Regions from separate parts of the Streptomyces sp. NPDC025651 genome, predicted to be linked through region 1. Evidence: riboswitches for the same ligand, from Rfam matches in the RefSeq annotation. Region 1 holds a riboswitch; each other region holds the start of a gene.

Evidence for each region. A riboswitch is a leader RNA that binds a small molecule or an ion and turns the genes downstream of it on or off. The one in region 1 is predicted to bind S-adenosylmethionine.
Region 2: another riboswitch for S-adenosylmethionine. It lies ahead of ACZ4D5_RS05805 (aminotransferase class V-fold PLP-dependent enzyme); the one in region 1 lies ahead of ACZ4D5_RS28740 (hypothetical protein).
Region 3: another riboswitch for S-adenosylmethionine. It lies ahead of thrC (threonine synthase); the one in region 1 lies ahead of ACZ4D5_RS28740 (hypothetical protein).

The regions. Positions count from the first base shown of each region.
Region 1 is NZ_JBVHLZ010000008.1:493,191-497,393, reverse strand. It holds gene ACZ4D5_RS28755 (amino acid permease) at 1-193, shown strand, start outside; gene ACZ4D5_RS28750 (GNAT family N-acetyltransferase) at 231-785, opposite strand; gene ACZ4D5_RS28745 (SDR family oxidoreductase) at 837-1,571, opposite strand; gene ACZ4D5_RS28740 (hypothetical protein) at 1,669-2,034, opposite strand; SAM riboswitch class IV at 2,079-2,188, opposite strand; gene ACZ4D5_RS28735 (radical SAM protein) at 2,211-3,569, opposite strand; gene ACZ4D5_RS28730 (alpha/beta fold hydrolase) at 3,677-4,203, opposite strand, start outside.
Region 2 is NZ_JBVHLZ010000001.1:1,244,702-1,248,904, forward strand. It holds gene qcrB (cytochrome bc1 complex cytochrome b subunit) at 1-804, shown strand, start outside; gene trpD (anthranilate phosphoribosyltransferase) at 967-2,031, shown strand; SAM riboswitch class IV at 2,118-2,235, shown strand; gene ACZ4D5_RS05805 (aminotransferase class V-fold PLP-dependent enzyme) at 2,411-3,781, shown strand; gene ACZ4D5_RS05810 (glycerate kinase family protein) at 3,733-4,203, opposite strand, start outside.
Region 3 is NZ_JBVHLZ010000012.1:104,575-108,777, reverse strand. It holds gene ACZ4D5_RS34775 (DUF7927 domain-containing protein) at 1-488, opposite strand, end outside; gene ACZ4D5_RS34770 (glucosyl-3-phosphoglycerate synthase) at 554-1,498, opposite strand; SAM riboswitch class I at 1,654-1,802, shown strand; gene thrC (threonine synthase) at 1,820-3,115, shown strand; gene ACZ4D5_RS34760 (ubiquitin-like small modifier protein 1) at 3,229-3,504, shown strand; gene ACZ4D5_RS34755 (cold-shock protein) at 3,924-4,127, shown strand.

The DNA.
Region 1 (4,203 bases):
CGTGACGGTGCTGTTCTGTCTGCCGCAGGTCTCGCCGGTGACGGTCAGCACGATGAACTACGCCTCGATCGCGCTCGCCGTGGTACTCGTCCTGGCCACCGTCTGGTGGTTCGTCGCGCGCCGCTCCTACAGCACGCCGCGGGCCTACGGCTCGGACCGCGAGCAGGCGGAGGTCGCGGAGAACATCGTCTGAGGCCGCTCCCGCAGGAGCTTCGCCGGGCCGAACCCGCCTACACCGAACGGTCGTTGAGGATCTTCTGGAAGAGCCGGTGGTCGCGCCAGGCGCCGTTGATGTACAGATAGCCCGGCGCGAGCCCGTACTCCTCGAAGCCGCACTTGGCCAGGACGCGCTGCGACGCGGTGTTGTGGAGCAGGGTGCCCGCCTCGACGCGGTGCAGGCCGAGTTGGGCGTCGGCGGCCTCGCACACGTGCCGCGCCGCGCCGGACGCGAGGCCGCGGCCCTGGTGCTCCGCGTCGATCCAGTAGCCGAGGTTTCCGCTGCGGGCCGGGCCGAGCACGATGTTCGACAGGGCGGCGTGCCCGACGATCTCACCCCCGCTGTCGAGCACCCAGTGCGCCGAACGCCCCGCACGGCCGTCCGCCAACTGCGCCCGGACCCGCTCGACTTGGCCCTCCTCGGTGAAGAAGGCCTCGGGCCGGTCCGGGTCCCAGGGGCCCAGGTGCGCGCGGTTGCGCCGGTAGGCACGCGCGAGCGCCCGGGCGTCGTCGAGCGTGACGGGCCGGATGAGGACGTCTGCCGCGAGGGTGACCGCTCCACTGATCATGCGCCAAGCGTACGAGGGGCCCCCGGCGCGGAGGGTTCGCCCCTGGGAGCGTCAGCGCCCGCCCGCGACCCTCAGCACCGTTCCCGTCGTGTACGAGGCGTCGTCCGACAGCAGCCAGGAGACGGCCGCCGCGATCTCCGAGGGCCGGCCCGAGCGCCCCATCGGAATGCCGGACGCGAGCTTCGCGGGCCGCTCGGGGTCGGCGTGGAACTCGGTCCAGATCACGCCGGGGGCAACGGCGTTGACGCGGATGCCGTCGCCCGCGACCTCCTTGGACAGCCCGATCGTCATCGTGTCGACGGCGCCCTTGGCGGCGGCGTAGTGGACGTACTCGCCCGGGGAGCCGAGGGTCGCGGCGGCGGACGAGACGTTCACGATCGCGCCGCCGCCGTTCGCCCTGAGGTCCCGCACCGCGCGCCGGGCGCAGAGCAGATAGCCGAGGACGTTCACTTCCAGGGCCCGGCGCATGCCCTCGGCGTCGGCATCGGCGAGCGGGCCGACGGGGCCGCTCACCCCGGCGTTGTTGACCAGGCCGGTGACCGGGCCGAGCTCGGCCGCGGCGGTGTCGAAGAGGCGGTCGACGTCGGCCTCGTCCGCGGTGTCGACCTGCACGGTGACGCAGCGGCGGCCGGCCGCGCGCACCGCTTCGGCGGCCCGCTCGGCGGCCGCCTCGTCCGAGCGGTAGCCGATGACGACGTCGTGACCGTCCTCGGCGAGACGGGCGCTGACAGCGGCGCCGATACCGCGGCTGCCGCCGGTGACGACGGTGACGGGCTGGTGCTGCACGGGGACCTCCGGCTGTGGGTGGCTGACTGTCGCGCCGCCCGGCCGCGGGGATCGCCCGCGTCCGGCACGGCGTCATCCTACGAAGCGGTGATCTTCGTCAGCGGCCCGGGGCCGCGGGCTCCGCCCCGGGTGCCACGCACACCAGCGTGGTGCCGACGGTGTCGCGCCGCAGCCGCAGCAGGTTCCAGCGGGGCTGCCACTGGGCGAGGCCCTTGTGCTCCCGCAGCAGGGCGCGCAGCCGTGCCGGGTCGTGCGTCCACAGGGTGGCGGGCACGCCCCGGGTGGGGCCGAGCACATGGAGGGCGATGCTGCCGTCGTCCCGTACGTCGTGCGAGGACAGCAGCACGTCGACGAGCGTGCCGGGGTCCTTCGCGCTGCCGCGGGCCTGGATCCAGTGGACCTGGTGGCCGGGCGTACGGGTGGCGCAGGTGGCGTGGTCGCAAAGGGCGTTCGGGTACGTCATGGAGCGCCTCCGGAGTCGTGGACCCCGGGTGTCGCCGACCCGGTGATCCGCCGTTCCCCGCGCACGTCGCGCGGGGCGGGTCGTCACCCGGGGCACCCGCGACGGAGCGGGGTGCCGTCCAGCGAGCCGGGGCTTGACACTGGAACTCGTGACCCGCCCCGACCGTAACACGGGCCCTACCGAGGCGTCGCCGGAGTAATCGCGTCCTCCGGAGCGGCCGCCTCCGCGGGCAGGCTGTCCATGAAGGAGCTGACCGAGAAGACCGCGTTGCCGGGTCCCGCCGGTCCGTAACCGGGCGGCGAGGACAGGCCGTTGGCCTCCATCGTGGCCCGGTAGGCCTCCAGGAGGCGCACGTGGTACTCCAGCGGGGCGCCCTGCGGATTGGCCTTGCCCAGCGGCGTCGTGGGCTCCGGGCACCAGGTGGTGAAGCGGGGCGTGATGCCGCGCGACATGAAGTACTGCAGCCCCTCGACGGTGGAGTCGATGGCCTCGTCGACCGTCTTGAAGCCGAACGGCTCCGCCATCTCCACGCCCGCGACGAAGTTGGGGATCACGTTGCGCGGGCCGAACACCTCGGCGGAGTCCAGGATGCGGCGGTGCCACTCGTCACGGCCGACGTAGCGCTCCTTGCCGGGGCAGTACCGCTCGAAGAGATACGGGTCCCACACCTCGTAGTTGGGGTGGTAGATCCGCACGCCGTAGTCGTGGAACCGCTGGACGTCGGCCTTGGGCAGGGCCTGCGCGACGACCTTGCCGATCCAGCGGCCGGGGAAGCGCTCCTCGATGGCCTTCGCGTACTGGCCGTAGAAGTCGGCCTCGTCCTTGCCGCCGACCTTCGAGGTGACGGCGCCGCCGGTCAGCGTGTAGGCGGTGGAGGACTTGTTGGTGTCGTACTTGTCGATGATCGCGAGCGCTTCGAGTACCTCCTCCACCGGCTTCACACCGGTGTAGGGGCGCCCGGCCGCCTTGTGCTGGCGCCAGTTGTGGTTGATGTCGCAGTACTGGCACTCCTCCTTGGCGCCGAAGTACTGGCAGACCCGGAAGACCGTCAGATAGATGAGGTAGCCCCACTGGATGGTGGGCGCCACCTCCATCACGGACTTGCCGTTCTCCAGCGTGTGCCGGTAGTAGTCCGGCATCGGCGGCAGGCCCACGTCGGAGATCCGCACGCCGTCCAGGTAGAGGCCGAGCACGCCGTTGTCGTCGGCCGCGACCCGGTAGGGCGAGGCCGGGTTGACGCGGACCGAGACGACGGTGCGGCGCAGCTCGTAGGGGCCGCCGGTGAGGACGATCTCCTCGGGCGGGCGGCGCAGGGCCGCGGCGCCCAGCTCGGGGAGCGTGCCGTGGTCGAAGGAGAAGATGAAGTACGACTTCGGCTTGACGTCGCCGCCTTCGTTGTCGCTGAGCGCCGACTCGTCGAAGGCGATGCCCCCGCGCAGCAGATCCTCCTTGATCACGGCTTCCCGCGGCACGTGCGGGAACCGCTCCATGAGTGACTCGATGAGTTCGGTACGGCTCTCGCTGCGGCTTGGCATGGGCCGGGCACCTCGGAATCCTGTCGGTCGATCTGTCCCGTCCACGCTAATACGCGCCCGATCCGCCGCGGATCCGGCTCCGGTCGCAGGGCGCATCGCCCGTAGGGCTAGGCTCCTGGTGGCGTGCCTCCTTCGACGACGGTCCCCGGCTTCGGTACGTCGAGGTCCGTGAGATACCGCACGACCGTCTCCGCCTCCGCGCCGCCGTTGAAGATCTTCACGGCGTGGCCCCAGCCCGCGACCTCGACGAGCGTCGCCGCGTCGCCGAGCCGTTCCCTGGCCGAGCGCGCCCAGTCGATCGGCGTGGCGTTGTCGTGACGGGCGCCGATGAGGAGCAGCGGCGTCTCGACCTCGGTCGGCCCGGTCGCTTCGGCGCTCGGGGCCGGAACGCCCTGGCAGAGGTTGGCGTACGAGACGGTGTTCGGGGAGTGGCCGAAGCGGGGCGCGGCCTCGCGGGCGGCGCGCTGGTCGGCCAGGTAGGCGCCGGCGTCCGGTACGCGAAGGTTCAGGTCGGCGCAGACGGAGAAGTCGGCGCCGGGCAACAGCTTCCCCAGGGGGGCGTCGCCTTCGTCCGTCTCCCAGGCCTTGCCGGTGTCGAGGCTGTCCAGGTACTCGGCGACGGCGGGCCAGGACG
Region 2 (4,203 bases), on a different contig from region 1:
GTCATCGCGGCCATCGCGGCGATCGCCTCGATCAACCCGATCTGGGCTCTTGGCCCCTACCGTCCGGACCAGGTGTCCACCGGCGCCCAGCCCGACTGGTACATGGGCTTCGCCGAGGGTCTGATCCGTGTCATGCCGGGCTGGGAGATCAACCTCTGGGGCCACACGCTGGTCCTGGGCGTGTTCATCCCGCTGATCATCTTCCCGGTGGTCCTCGCGGCGATCGCGGTCTACCCGTTCATCGAGTCCTGGGTCACCGGGGACAAGCGCGAGCACCACATCCTGGACCGCCCGCGCAACGCCCCGACCCGTACGGCCTTCGGTGTCGCGTGGATCACGGCGTACATGATCATGCTCGTCGGTGGTGGAAACGACCTCTGGGCCACGCACTTCCACCTGTCGATCAACGCGATCACCTGGTTCGTCCGGATCTTCTTCTTCGCCGGACCGGTCATCGCCTTCATCGTCACCAAGCGGATCTGCCTGGGTCTGCAGCGGCGCGACAAGGACAAGGTGCTGCACGGACGCGAGTCCGGCATCATCAAGCGCCTGCCGCACGGCGAGTTCATCGAGGTCCACGAGCCGCTCAGTCAGGAGCAGCTGCACACCCTCACCGCGCACGAGCAGTACAAGCCGGTCGAGATCGGCCCGACGGTCGACGAGAACGGTGTCGAGCGCAAGGTGTCCGGTTCGCAGAAGCTCCGGGCCAAGCTCTCCAAGGGCTACTACGGGGAGGACAACCAGATCCCCAAGCCCACCGTCGAGGAGTACAAGGAGATCACGAGCGGCCACGGCCACCACTGATCATCTGAAGCTCACCGAGCTCTGACCACACGGTCGCCACGGCAAGAGCCCCGTCCATTGCATGGACGGGGCTCTTTGCCGTCCCCCGGGCTGGATAGGGTGGTGCCATCCCCGTGTCGAGGGGTGCATTCTTCATACGTCTAGGAATCCCCAGGAGCGGCTATGAACGCTGTGACCCCCGCAGGAGGCAACACCGCGGCGGGCCGTTCCTGGCCCGACGTACTGAACGGCCTGCTCGACGGGCGTGACCAGAGCGCCGACGACACCGCGTGGGCCATGGACCGCATCATGCGGGGCGAGGCGACCGACGCGCAGATCGCGGGCTTCGTGGTCGCGCTGCGCGCCAAGGGCGAGACCGTCGAGGAGATCTCCGGGCTCGTCCGCACGATGTACGAGCACGCCAATGTGATCGAGGTGCCGGGCCAGACCGTCGACATCGTCGGGACCGGTGGCGACGGTGCCAAGACCGTCAACATCTCGACCATGTCCGCGATCGTCGTCGCGGGCGCGGGAGCGAAGGTCGTCAAGCACGGCAACCGCGCCGCCTCCAGCGCGTCGGGCTCCTCCGACGTACTGGAGAAGCTCGGGGTGAACCTGGAGCTGCCGCTCGACCGGGTCGTCGAGGTCGCGGAGGAGGCGGGGATCACCTTCTGCTTCGCGGTGAAGTTCCACCCGGCGCTGCGGCACGCGGGCGCCGCGCGCGGTCAGCTGGGGATCAGGACCGTCTTCAACCTGCTCGGTCCGCTCACCAATCCGGCCAAGGTGCGCTCCCAGGCGGTCGGGGTCGCCGACCCGCGGATGGCGCCCATCGTGGCGGGAGTCTTCGCCGAGCGCGGGCACTCGTCCCTGGTCTTCCGCGGCGATGACGGGCTCGACGAGCTGACCACGACGGGCACCTCCCGCGTCTGGGTGGTGCGCGACGGCGTGGTGCGCGAGGAGTCCTTCGACCCGCGCGACGTCGGCATCGACCTGGTGCCGATCTCCGCGCTGCGCGGCGCGGACGCCTCGTACAACGCGGAGGTCGCGCTGCGGCTCCTGGACGGGGAGACCGGGCCCGTGCGGGACGCGGTGCTCCTCAACGCGGCCGCGGCCCTCGTGGCCCTGAAGCCGACCGACGAGCCGTTCGCGGCGCAGATCGGCGCCGGCATGGCGCGGGCCGCGCAGTCCATCGACTCCGGTGCGGCCAAGAAGGCGCTGGAGCGCTGGGTGGCGGCCAGCAACCGCTGAAAGCTCCGACCGATGTGACGCAGGGCGCAGTCCGGATTCTGGACTGCGCCTTGCGCGTCGAAGATCGTGTGGCAGGATGCTGCACAGGTCATGAGTGACAGCGACTACGGCCCCGGCCCGCTGTCCGGCAACCCTCCGTCCGTGGCGGGGTGCCCCGGGTGAAGACCAGGCCGTACGCAGCAAGGCGTATGGCAAGCGCGGACCCCTCGCAACCCTGGGGTCCTGGTCCTCAAGGGAGCAGTCTCGTGAGCCAGCGAATGTGACAGGGCTTCTACGCCCCGCCTCCGCACACCCTTTTCATCCTTGTCCCGCGCCGTCGAAGCAGCTCTCGGAGCAGCTCCGGCGCGGTGAATTCGCCTGCCTCTCACGGGAGTTCGCCATGTCTGTTTCCGCCGTTGCCGTCGACGCCTCCGTCTGCGCCCCGCTGCCGGTCCTCGGCAGGGACGTCACCGTTCCGCTGGTCACCGGTGGTGAAGTCAGCTACGCCGCGCTCGACTACGCGGCGAGCGCGCCGGCCCTGCAACGGGTCTGGGACGATGTGGCGGCCTACGCCCCGTACTACGGCAGCGTGCACCGCGGGGCCGGTTACCTGTCGCAGCTCTCCACCGACCTCTTCGAGAACTCCCGCACGGCTGTTGCCGAGTTCCTCGGCTGCCGCGAGGACGACCAGGTCGTCTTCACCCGGTCCACCACCGACTCGCTGAACCTGCTCGCCGCCGCCCTGCCCGCCGACTGCCAGGTCTTCGTCTTCGAGACCGAGCACCACGCCTCGCTCCTTCCGTGGCGGGACGCGCGGGTGACCTACCTGAACGCGCCGCGCACCCCCGAGGAGGCGGTGCGGACGCTGGAGCGGGCCCTCGCCGACCGTGACCCCTACGGTCCCGCGCTGGTCTGCGTCACCGGGGCCTCCAACGTCACCGGTGAGCTCTGGCCGGTGCGCGAGCTGGCGGCGGCCGCTCACGCGCACGGTGCCCGCATCGTGCTCGACGCCGCCCAGCTCGCGCCCCACCACCCCGTCTCCCTCGCCGAGTTGGACGTCGACTGGGTCGCCTTCTCCGGGCACAAGCTGTACGCGCCCTTCGGCTCGGGCGTGCTCGCGGGCCGTTCCGACTGGCTGCGCGACGCCGAGCCCTACCTCGCGGGCGGCGGTGCCTCGCGGAAGGTGGCGCGACGCGCCGACGGCGGCGTGGACGTGGAGTGGCACGAGAGCGCCGCGCGGCACGAGGCCGGCTCCCCGAACGTGATCGGCGTCTACTCCATCGCCTCCGCATGCAAGGCGCTCACCGACGCGGGCTTCGACGAGCTGGTGGCCCGGGAGCAGTACCTGATCGGCAAGGTGCGCGAGGGCCTCGCCGAGGTGCCGCAGGTGCGCGTGCTCTCGCTCTTCGGGGACGACGCGCCGCGCGTGGGCGTCATCTCCTTCGTGGTGGACGGCTGGAACAGCTCGCACTTCGCCGCCGCGCTCTCCGCCGAGTACGGGATCGGCGTACGGGACGGCCTGTTCTGCGCCCACCCGCTGGTGCGCACCCTGCTGGGCAGCGAGCCCGACGAGCCCGGCGAGTGCGGCGCCCCGGAGGCGGAGCCGGGCGAGAAGTCCCTGAACGCGATCCGCGTGAGCTTCGGCGCGGGCACCCCCGACGAGCACGTCGAGCGTTTCGTGCGCGCCGTCAAGGAGCTGGTGGCGGACGGCGCGCGCTGGAACTACCGCACCGAGGACGGGCGTTGCGTGCCCGACACCGCCGCCGCGTGAGGGCGCGGCGACGGCAGCCGTGAGCCGAGCTGGATCATCCGCAGGGCCCGTTCGGTCGCGTCGGTGAGGAACTCGCCGCCCCGGCCGAGCGCCTCCGTCAGCGAGACGGGGGCGGGCAGGATCGCGCTGTAGGCGTCGACGCCGGCCGCCCGCACCTGGTGGGCGCCGTGACCGATGGTGCCCGCGAGCACCAGGACCGGGCGGTCGAACAGCTTGGCGCGGCGGGCCACTTCGGCCGGGACCTTGCCGCGCGGCGTCTGGTGGTCCAAGGCGCCCTCCGCGGTGATCACGAGGTCGGCGCGGGCCAGCCGGGCGTCCAGGTCGAGCCGGCCGAGCAGCACGTCGAAGCGGGGGAGCAGGGCGGCGCCGAGCGCGGCGAGTCCGGCGCCGAGGCCCCCGGAGGCGCCGGTGCCGGGGCCGCG
Region 3 (4,203 bases), on a different contig from region 1:
CCGCCGACCCGGATGACCGGGCGGGTGGTGAGCGGGTCGCCGGGGGCCGGGTCGACGGGGAGGTTGCCGTCGCGGTTGAGGTCGCAGATGTCGCGGACCGTCCTGCCGAAGCGGTGCGTGCCCGCGTTGCCGCCCCAGAACAGCCGCGCGTAGTCGACCTTCGCGCCGGGCGGGATGGTCACCTGGCCGGTGCTGGAGTCGAAGGTGCCGGTCATCCCGGCCACGTCGATGCGGCGCTCGACGAAGTTGTTGTTGTTCTTGGTGCCCTTGGCCTGTTGGGTCTCCTTGCAGGCGGCGGCCACGTCGGCGGGGCTCGTCGGGCAGTCGAGGACCGTGTTCCCGATGGTCTTGAAGTCGCCGTACAGCGATTCGTCGTAGCGCTTGGCGAAGGGCTCGACGACCTCCGCGGCGGCGGGCGTCGCGGTCGCGGTGAGCACCCCGGCCGCGACGGTGGCGGTGGCGAGCGTCAGTGCCGCCGCCCGCCGCATGGCTTTCCTTGCATGTCTGACCCACATGAATGGGCAATGTAGGCAAAGCGCATGATCGTGGGCGGTTACGCCACGCGACGGTGTGCATACTCGGAGATATCGGTCATAGGGGGCCGCTCCTCCGTGTCGATCGCATACGTCCTCGGTTCGAATCCGTGCTCGCCGCGTTCGAACTGGGTGAGCTCGGGGCGTACGAGATGGCCACGCGCCAGGCGCAGCTGCGCCGTCCGGTAGATCGCCGCCGCCATCCGCCCGAGCGCCTGCCCGTCCTGGTGCCGGTGCCTGCGCACGCCCACGTCCACCTGCGCGAGGGCGTCCAGGCCGACCGTGTGCAGCGCGTCCACGAGCAGGCCGAGCTCCACGCCGTACCCCACCGGGAACGGCAGCCGCTCAAGGAGCGACCTGCGGGCCGCGTACTCGCCGCCCAACGGCTGGACGAAGCCCGCCAGTCGGGGCCAGTGCATGTTCAGGAGCGGGCGCGCCATCAGCTCGGTCACACGGCCGCCCTGGCCCACCGCCTCACCCAGCGGCCGGTCGTACATCGCCTTCACGAAGTCCACGTCCGGGTCGGTGAGCAGCGGGCCCACGATCCCCGAGACGAAGTCCGCGGAGAACTCCTTCAGGTCCGCGTCGACGAACGCCACGACGTCACCGCTCGTGACGAGCAGCGAGCGCCACAGAACTTCACCCTTGCCGGGGACGGGCGTGATGCGCGGCAGGATCTCGTCCCGGTGGACGACCTTGGCGCCCGCGGCCGCCGCGACCTCCGCCGTGCGGTCCCGGGAGCCGGAGTCGATCACCACGAGCTCGTCGACCAGCGGGGCCTTCTCGACCAGCTCGCCGCGGATCACGGAGACGATCTCGCCGACCGTCCCCTCCTCGTCAAGGGCGGGCAGCACGACGCTCACCGAGGTGCCGGACGCGCGCTTGGCGGCGACGAGGCGCTCCAGTGGACGGTCGGTGACGGACCAGGAACGCCTGCTCAGCCAGCACTCGACCTCTTCCAGCACGGTCAGGGTCCTCCCGTATGTGATCCATCTCGCGGTTCGGACGACTATCTCAAGGGTCCAGGGCTTCGGTTACAGTCTTGAACAACGCCGGTGACCATCGCATGTCGGGGTCGCCGCCGCGTTGAGATCAACAACTGAAACCCACAATCGAATACCGCTCATCCAGAGGGGCAGAGGGATACGGCCCGTTGAAGCCCCGGCAACCCTCCAGCCGGTCTCGTGCGCAGTCAGCGCCGCGAGGCTCCCGGCTAGGGAAGGTGCCAATTCCGTCTCGCGGCGAGATGCGTCGCGAGGAAGATGAGGAGAAAGGGCCTCGCCTCCATGGCTGTGCAGACTGTCGCCACCGAAAGCACCACCACCCCCGTAGACCTGGGCCCCGCATCGGGACTCTCCTGCCGGGAGTGCGGCACCAGGTTCCCGCTCGGACCGATCTTCGCCTGTGCCGAGTGTTTCGGCCCCCTCGAAGTCGCGTACGACCTTCCCCTCGGCGACCCGGAGGCCCTGCGCAAGCGGATCGAGGCGGGCCCCGCCAACATCTGGCGCTACGCCCCGCTGCTCCCCGTCCCCGCCGACGTGGCCGACAAGCCGAACCTCAACCCCGGCTGGACCAAGCTCGTCAAGGCCGACAACCTCGCCCGTGAACTCGGCGTCGAGCAGGGCAAGTTGTTCGTCAAGGACGACTCGGGCAACCCCACGCACTCCTTCAAGGACCGCGTCGTGGCGCAGGCGCTGGAAGCCGCGCGTGCCTTCGGCTTCACCACCCTGTCCTGCTCCTCCACCGGCAACCTCGCGGGCGCCGTCGGTGCCGCCGCGGCCCGCGCCGGCTTCCGGTCCTGCGTGTTCATCCCGCACGACCTGGAGCAGGGCAAGGTCGTCATGGCCGCGGTCTACGGCGGCGAGCTCGTCGGCATCGAGGGCAACTACGACGACGTGAACCGCTTCTGCTCCGAGCTCATCGGCGACCCGCTGGGCGAGGGCTGGGGCTTCGTGAACGTGAACCTGCGGCCGTACTACGGCGAGGGCTCCAAGACCCTCGCGTACGAGATCTGCGAGCAGCTGGGGTGGGTCCTGCCGGATCAGCTCGTGATCCCCATCGCCTCCGGCTCGCAGCTCACGAAGATCGACAAGGGGCTGAAGGAGCTGATCGCGCTCGGCCTCGTCGAGGACAAGCCGTACAAGATCTTCGGTGCGCAGGCGGAGGGCTGCTCGCCGGTGTCGGCCGCGTTCAAGGCGGGGCACGATGTCGTGCGCCCGCAGAAGCCGAACACCATCGCCAAGTCGCTGGCGATCGGCAACCCTGCCGACGGGCCGTACGTCCTCGACATCGCGCGTCGCACGGGTGGTGCGGTGGAGGACGTGAACGACGAGCAGGTCGTCGATGCCATCAAGCTTCTCGCGCGGACCGAGGGGATCTTCGCGGAGACCGCGGGCGGTGTGACGGTGGGCGTCACGAAGAAGCTGGTCGAGGCGGGGCTGATCGACCCGTCCCTCACGACGGTCGTGCTGAACACCGGGGACGGCCTGAAGACGCTGGACGCCGTCGCCGAGACTTCGCAGGCCACCGCCACGATCAAGCCCAGCCTTGAGGCGTTCCGCTCCGCGGGGCTGGCCGGCTAGGCGCCGCAGGGCCTGATCGCCGTTGCCGACGTGCGGTCGTGGTCCGTCCTCGCGCAGTTCCCCGCGCCCCTTCCAGGGGCACACTCCCGCCCCGTACTTCAGAGGTGAACCCCATGAGCGTCAACGTCCGTATCCCCACCATCCTCCGCACCTACACCGGCGGTCAGGCCGAGGTCGTCGCCGAGGGGGCCACCCTCGGGGAGGTCATCGCCGACCTGGAGAAGAACCACACCGGCATCGCCGCCCGCGTCCTGGACGACCAGGGCAAGCTGCGCCGCTTCGTGAACGTGTACGTGAACGACGACGACGTCCGCTTCGAGCAGGGCCTGGAGACCGCGACGCCGGACGGCGCGGGCGTCTCGATCATTCCCGCCGTCGCCGGCGGCTGATGTTTTCGCAAGTACCCTGCGTTATCTGAATTGCCCCCTCCGCGAGAGAAACGGAGGGGGCAATTCTGCATGGTTGAGCGCGGTACAGTTGGGAAGCGTGCTTCGCCGTTAGTGCCGAGCGCATATATGAAGTCGGCCCTGAGTCGACAAGAAGTAGCCAAACAGAGCTGCCCATTTGAGCCTTATGCGGCATTTGCCTGGCCCGACTTGCCCTGAATTCCGGCAGAATCTCCGCATTTTCCCGATCGGTCGTGCCCAGAATTCTCGTCCGATTGACCTGTTGCAGACGGCAGTTGGACAGATACATTCAGCGGCGGTCGACGCGTTCCGGCGCACACCCCCAACCAATGGGGGGTGAGGTCTGACCCGGGTCCGCGAAGTGCGGTCCTGTGCAAGGGCCAGTAATAGGGGAGTTAGGCATGGCTCAGGGCACCGTCAAGTGGTTCAACGCGGAGAAGGGGTACGGCTTCATCGCGGTCGACGGTGGTGCGGATGTTTTCGTCCACTACAGCGCGATCCAGATGGACGGCTACCGCACCCTGGAAGAAGGTCAGCGAGTCGAGTTCGAGATCTCGCAGGGCCAGAAGGGTCCGCAGGCGGACATGGTCAAGCTCGCCGTCTAGCTCGGCGCGATCGGCCACCGACGCAAGCATCGCGAGGGGCCCGTATCCCATCAGGGGTACGGGCCCCTCGTGTGCG